DNA from 2 places in the Streptomyces sp. Y7 genome. Region 1 is predicted to be linked to the other one. Evidence: riboswitches for the same ligand, from Rfam matches in the RefSeq annotation. Region 1 holds a riboswitch; the other holds the start of a gene.
The links. A riboswitch is a leader RNA that binds a small molecule or an ion and turns the genes downstream of it on or off. The one in region 1 is predicted to bind thiamine pyrophosphate.

Region 2: another riboswitch for thiamine pyrophosphate. It lies ahead of ACGFW6_RS17630 (thiamine ABC transporter substrate binding subunit); the one in region 1 lies ahead of thiO (glycine oxidase ThiO).

The regions. Positions count from the first base shown of each region.
Region 1 is NZ_JBIDDQ010000004.1:228,892-232,079, forward strand. It holds gene ACGFW6_RS14530 (thiazole synthase) at 1-126, opposite strand, end outside; gene thiS (sulfur carrier protein ThiS) at 130-342, opposite strand; gene thiO (glycine oxidase ThiO) at 339-1,505, opposite strand; TPP riboswitch at 1,503-1,614, opposite strand; gene ACGFW6_RS14545 (hypothetical protein) at 1,667-2,017, shown strand; gene ACGFW6_RS14550 (NAD(P)/FAD-dependent oxidoreductase) at 2,050-3,188, shown strand, end outside.
Region 2 is NZ_JBIDDQ010000006.1:41,122-44,309, reverse strand. It holds gene ACGFW6_RS17640 (SRPBCC family protein) at 1-297, shown strand, start outside; gene rlmN (23S rRNA (adenine(2503)-C(2))-methyltransferase RlmN) at 363-1,469, shown strand; TPP riboswitch at 1,501-1,608, shown strand; gene ACGFW6_RS17630 (thiamine ABC transporter substrate binding subunit) at 1,691-2,776, shown strand; gene ACGFW6_RS17625 (ABC transporter permease) at 2,806-3,188, shown strand, end outside.

The DNA of each region.
Region 1 (3,188 bases):
CGTCAGTTCCGTCCCGGACGCGACCAGCGCCCGCTCCAGGACGTCCAGGCTGGGCGCTCCGCCCGTGCCCATGATCAGGCGGGACGTGAAGGACGTACCGCCGATGACAAAGGGATCGTCGGCCATGGTTCAGCCTCCTTGGACGGCGGTGAGGACCTCGACGCGGTCACCCTCGCAGAGGGGCGTCGAGGGCCACTGCGCGCGCGGGACGACGGTTTCGTTGAGGGCGGCGGCCACTCCGGAGGGCGCCGTGGTGACGGACGAGACGAGCGCGTCGAGAGCCGTTCCCGGCTCGATGCGCCGGTGCTCGCCGTTGACCGAGATGGTGACGTGGACGCTCATGCGGGCTGCTCCGTGAGTGCGGCGGGACTGAAGCGCCGGGGCGTGAACGCGCGGGCCTCTTCGGGAAGTTCACCGGTGGCCAGGACGTGCGCCATGGCGTCCCCGGTGACCGGCGTCAGGAGCACGCCGTTGCGGTGGTGTCCGGTCGCCAGCGACAAGCCGGCCAGCTCGGTCGGACCGAGCAGCGGCGCGTTGTCGGGGGAGCCCGGGCGCAGGCCCGCCCGCGTCTCCGTGAGCGGCAGTTCGGTGATGCCGGGTACCAACTCGTGGGCGTCGCGCAGCAGCTCGTATACCCCGCCCGCGGTCACCGTCGTGTCCCAGCCCATCTCCTCGGTGGTCGCCCCGACCACCAGCTCACCGTTCTCGCGCGGCACCAGGTACACCTGGCTGCCGCGCACCACGGCCCGCACGGTCCGGTTCAGGAACGGCGCGTACCGCTGCGGCACGGTCAGCCGCAGCACCTGCCCCTTCACCGGGCGCACGGGCGGCAGTACGGCGTCGGGGACGCCCGCGAGCCGCCCGCTGAGGCTGCCGGCCGCGAGGACCACCTGGTCCGCGGCCAGCCCGGTGCCGTCCGTCGTGGTGACTCCGGCGGCCCGCTCCCGTACGACGTCGAGGCGCTCGGCCCAGGCGCGGTGGAAGACCACGCCGGCCCGATCGCACGCGGCCACCAGTGCCCCGGCCAGCCGCCGCGGGTCGATCTGGTGGTCGCCGTCCACCCGCAGCCCGCCGCGCACGCCCGGCGCGAGCATCGGCTCCAAACGCCTGCACTCACGCCCGGACAGCCACTCGGAGTCCAGCCCCGACCGGCGCTGCAGGGTGTGCAGTTCGCGCAGATGGGCGCGGTCGTCGGCGTCCAGCGCGACGGCGAGCGTGCCGCACCGGCGGTAGCCGAGGTCGTGGCCGGTGGCGTCGGTGAGCTCGGCGGCGAAGTCCGGGTAGCGGCGTGCCGAGGCGAGGTTCAGGCCGAGCAGGGTCTGCTCGCCGTAGTGCAGTTCCGTGACCGCGGCCAGCATGCCCGCGGCCACCTGGGCGGCGCCGCCGCCCGGCTCGGGGTCCACGACGGCTGTCGTGAACCCGCGCTGCGCGGCCCGCCACGCCGTGACCAGGCCGATGATTCCGCCCCCGATGACGAGGACGTCTGACGTTCGCGTACGCGACATGGGCGTCCAGCCCCTCCCTTCGCCGGCATGACCCGGATCAGGTTCGTACGGTCGGAGGCCGCCAGCCTCCCTCTCAGCCCGGTGCGTCCGGGCTCCCGCGAGTGCTCTACGTTGGCCACCCTAGCCCGCCGCGTTAAGTCTCAGTAAGGGAGCCTCACCCCATGGCCCGCTCGCTCGACGGTCTCGTCCTCGCCCCCGTCGCGGACCAGGCCGCAGGTCAGGTGGGTACCCGCACCCGGTTCACGTACCACGAGAAGGACGGGGAGATCTGGGCCGAGTACACCGGCGGAGACGTCGTGCGCGGACATCTGGTGGGCACCCGGGACGGCGACCGGCTGGACTTCCGGTACGTGCAGCTGACCCGGGACGGGTCGACGTCCTCGGGCCACTGCGTGTCGACCGTGGCCGAGCTCGCGGACGGGCGGGTGCGGCTGGAGGAGACCTGGGAGTGGGAGTCGCGGACCGGCAGCGGCACCAGCGTTGTGGAGCAGGTCACTGAGCACGACTCCTGACTGACAAATTGTCAGTTGTCTATGGTGATCAGGTGAGCGAGCAGACGACGCAGTCGCAGCGGTCAGTGGTCGTCGCCGGCGCCGGCATGGCCGGTGTGCAGACGGCGGTGGCCCTGCGCGAACAGGGCTTCACCGGAACCGTCACACTGATCGGCGCCGAGCCCCACCAACCGTACGACCGGCCGCCCCTGTCCAAGGCGGTGCTGCTCGGCAAGGCCGAGGGTTCCGCCTTCGACGTGGACTTCGAATCGCTCGGCATCGACCTGCGGCTGGGCCGCGAGGTGCTGGGTGTGCGCGTCGCCGAGCGCGAACTGGACACCGAGGCGGGGCCCGTCCCGTACGACGTCCTCGTGCTGGCCACCGGCGCCGAACCGATCCGGCTGCCGGGTGCGGAGGGCGTGCCCGGGGTGCACCTGCTGCGCACCCTGGACGACGCCGAGCGACTGCGCCCGGTGCTCGCCCGGCAGCACGACATCGTGGTCGTCGGCGCGGGCTGGATCGGCGCCGAGTTCGCCACGGCCGCGCGCGAGGCGGGCTGCGCGGTCACGGTCGTGGAGGCCGCCGACCGGCCGCTCGCGGGCGCGCTGCCCGCGGAGGTGGCCGCGCCGATGACCTCCTGGTACGAGGACAGCGGGGCGGTACTGCGCACGCACACGCGCGTGGCGCGCGTCGAGCCCGGCGCGGTCGTCCTCGACGACGGCTCACGGGTGCCCGCGGGCGCGGTCGTGGTCGGCATCGGGGCGCGGCCCGCCACGGCCTGGCTGGCCGGCTCGGGCATCGAGCTCGGCGCGCACGGCGAGGTCGTGGCCGACGAACGCCTGCACACCTCGGTGCCGGACGTCTACGCCGTCGGCGACTGCGCCTCCTTCCCCTCGGGGCGCTACGGCGAGCGGCTGCTGGTCCACCACTGGGACAACGCCCTCCAGGGCCCGCGCACGGTCGCCGCGAACATCCTCGGCGAGACCCCCGCGGTCTACGACCCGGTGCCCTACTTCTGGTCCGAGCAGTTCGGCCGCTTCGTGCAGTACGCCGGACACCACGGCGCCGCCGACACGACCCTGTGGCGCGGCGATCCGTCGGGCCCGGCGTGGTCGGTCTGCTGGCTGCGGGACGACCGCCTCGTCGCCCTGTTGGCGGTGGGCCGGCCGAGGGATCTCGCGCAGGGGCGGCG
Region 2 (3,188 bases), on a different contig from region 1:
CGGGTCACCCGGCGCGTCGGGAACCGTCAGATGCCGATGACCGTGCGGTTCGACCAGCTCGACCCTCCGTACAGCTGGGACCTGCACGGGATCGACGGCCCTGTCCGGGCCCGCACCCACGGCAGCATCGAGCCTCTCGACGACGGCCGGCGCTCCCGCGTGACGATCGACATCGACTTCGAGGGCCACGGCCTCGGCAAGGTCCTCGTCCCCCTCGTCGTCCGCCCGCAGGTCCGCAAGGAACTGCCCCGCGACGAGAAGCTCCTCAAGAGCCGGCTGGAGGGCACGACGGAGTAGGGGTTGATCTTCCCGATCCATGGTGGGGCGGGCCACACGAGTGGATCTGCGACACTGGTACAGCCATGCCTAAGCCCGGAGAACTCACTTTCGTCGCCCCCCGCGGAGCCAAGAAGCCGCCGCGGCACCTTGCTGATCTCACGCCCGGTGAGCGTAAGGACGCTGTTGCCGCGGTCGGGGAGAAGCCCTTTCGTGCCAAGCAGCTGTCGCAGCACTACTTCGCGCGGTACACGCACGACCCGGAGCAGTGGACCGACATCCCTGCCGGGTCGCGTGCCAAGCTGCGGGAGGAGCTCTTCCCGGAGCTGATGACCGTCGTACGGCATCTGTCGACCGACGACGGCGACACCCGTAAGACGCTGTGGCGGCTGTTCGACGGGACGCTCGTCGAGTCGGTGCTGATGCGGTACCCGGACCGGGTGACCATGTGCATCAGCTCGCAGGCCGGATGCGGGATGAACTGCCCGTTCTGCGCGACCGGACAGGCGGGTCTGGACCGGAATCTGTCCACCGCCGAGATCGTCCATCAGATCGTGGACGGGATGCGGGCGCTCCGGGACGGGGATGTTCCCGGGGGGCCCGCACGGCTTTCCAACATCGTCTTCATGGGGATGGGCGAGCCGCTCGCGAACTACAACCGGGTCGTGGGCGCCATTCGCCGGCTCACCGACCCCGAGCCGGACGGGCTGGGGCTGTCGCAGCGCGGGATCACCGTCTCGACCGTCGGTCTCGTCCCGGCCATCAACCGGTTCGCCGACGAGGGCTTCAAGTGCCGGCTCGCGATCTCGCTGCACGCCCCCGACGACGAGCTGCGCGACACCCTCGTGCCCGTGAACACGCGGTGGAAGGTGCGCGAGGTGCTGGACGCAGGCTTCGACTACGTCGAGAAGAGCGGCCGCCGGCTGTCCATCGAGTACGCCCTCATCAGGGACATCAACGACCAGGCCTGGCGCGGTGACCGGCTCGGGCGGCTGCTCAGGGGCAAGCCGGTGCACGTGAACCTGATTCCGCTGAACCCGACACCCGGGTCGAAGTGGACCGCCTCGCGGCCCGAGGACGAGAAGGCGTTCGTCGAGGCCATCGCCGCACATGGTGTACCGGTGACGATCCGGGACACCCGTGGTCAGGAGATCGACGGGGCCTGCGGTCAGCTCGCGGCCACCGAGCGGTAATCTGAGCGCGTACACCCGTACGTACATCTTCATATTCCGACAGGGGAGCGCCACAGCGCTGAGAGTGCGGCAATCGGGCCGCAGACCCTCTGAACCTTGCCCAGGTCATTCTGGGTAGGAAGTTCGGTCATCACTCAAGCTGTTGCGCCCTGCCCGGGAGCCCATGAGAGGGCTCCCGGGCAGGGCCGCGTCTCTTCCTGGTCAACCCCAGGAGGAATCAAGTGAGCATCACCAAGAAGGCCACGGTCCTCGCCGTCGGTCTCGGCCTCGTCACGCTCTCCGCGTGCGGGTCGTCCGACTCGGGCGGCGACACCCCCGCATCCACGAGCAAGACCGTGACCCTCGTCAGCCACAACTCGTGGGCCGTCTCCAAGGACGTCCTCGCCGCGTTCGAGAAGCAGTCCGGCTACAAGGTCAAGGTCCTGAAGGACGGCGACGCCGGGCAGGCCGTGAACAAGGCGATCCTGACCAAGGACAACCCGCAGGGCGACGTCCTCTTCGGCGTCGACAACACCCTGCTGTCCCGGGCGCTCGACAACGACCTGTTCCAGTCGTACGAGGCCAAGGGCACCGACCTGGTCCTGCCCGAGTTCCGGGTCGACGAGGACAAGCACCGGGTCACTCCCGTCGACACCGGCGACATCTGCGTCAACTACGACAAGGCGTACTTCAGCGAGCACAAGCTGACGCCTCCCAGCTCGTTCGACGACCTCATCAAGCCCGAGTACAAGGACCTTCTCGTCACCGAGAACGCCTCCACCTCCTCGCCCGGACTCGGCTTCCTGCTCGGCACCGCCGCCCAGTACGGCGACGACGGCTGGCAGGACTACTGGAAGAAGCTGAAGGCCAACGGCGTCAAGGTCGTCGACGGCTGGGAGCAGGCCTACAACGAGGAGTTCTCCGGCTCGGCCGGCGGCAAGAAGGCCAAGGCCGACCGGCCGCTCGTCGTGTCGTACGCCTCGTCCCCGCCCGCCGAGGTGATCTACGCCGACCCGAAGCCGGCCAGCGCGCCGACGGGTGTCGCGGCCGGCACCTGCTTCCGGCAGGTCGAGTACGCGGGCCTGCTGAGCAACGCCGAGAACACCGAGGGCGGCAAGGCGCTCCTCGACTTCCTGCTGACCAAGACGTTCCAGGACGACATGCCGCTGAACATGTTCGTCTACCCGGTGCGGGAGGCCGCCCAGGTCCCGCCGGAGTTCGTGAAGTACGGCCCGCGGGCCGAGAACCCCGAGACCCTGGACCCGGCCAAGATCGCCGACAACCGTGACGACTGGGTCAAGTCGTGGACCTCGCTCGTACTGAGGTAGCGGCCCCGCGGAAGAAGGGCGCGACGGCGGTGCGGCTCGGCCTCATCGCCGTCCCCGTCGCGTTCTTCGCCGTCTTCTTCGCCTACCCCGTCGCCGCGATCGTCGCGCGCGGTCTGAAGGTCGACGGGGTGTGGCAGCTGGGGCGGCTGTGGGAGGTGCTCGGGGAGTCCGACGTCCGGCAGGTCCTGTGGTTCACCACCTGGCAGGCGCTCGCCTCCACCGCACTCACCCTGCTGATCGCGCTGCCGGGCGCCTATGTCTTCGCCCGCTTCGACTTCCCCGGCAAACAGGTCCTGCGGGCCGTGGTGACCGTCCCCTTCGTGCTGCCGACGGTCGTCGTCGGTACGGCGTTCCTCGCGCTCGTCGGCCGCGGCGGACTCCTCGACGAGCTGTGGGGCGTACGGCTCGACAC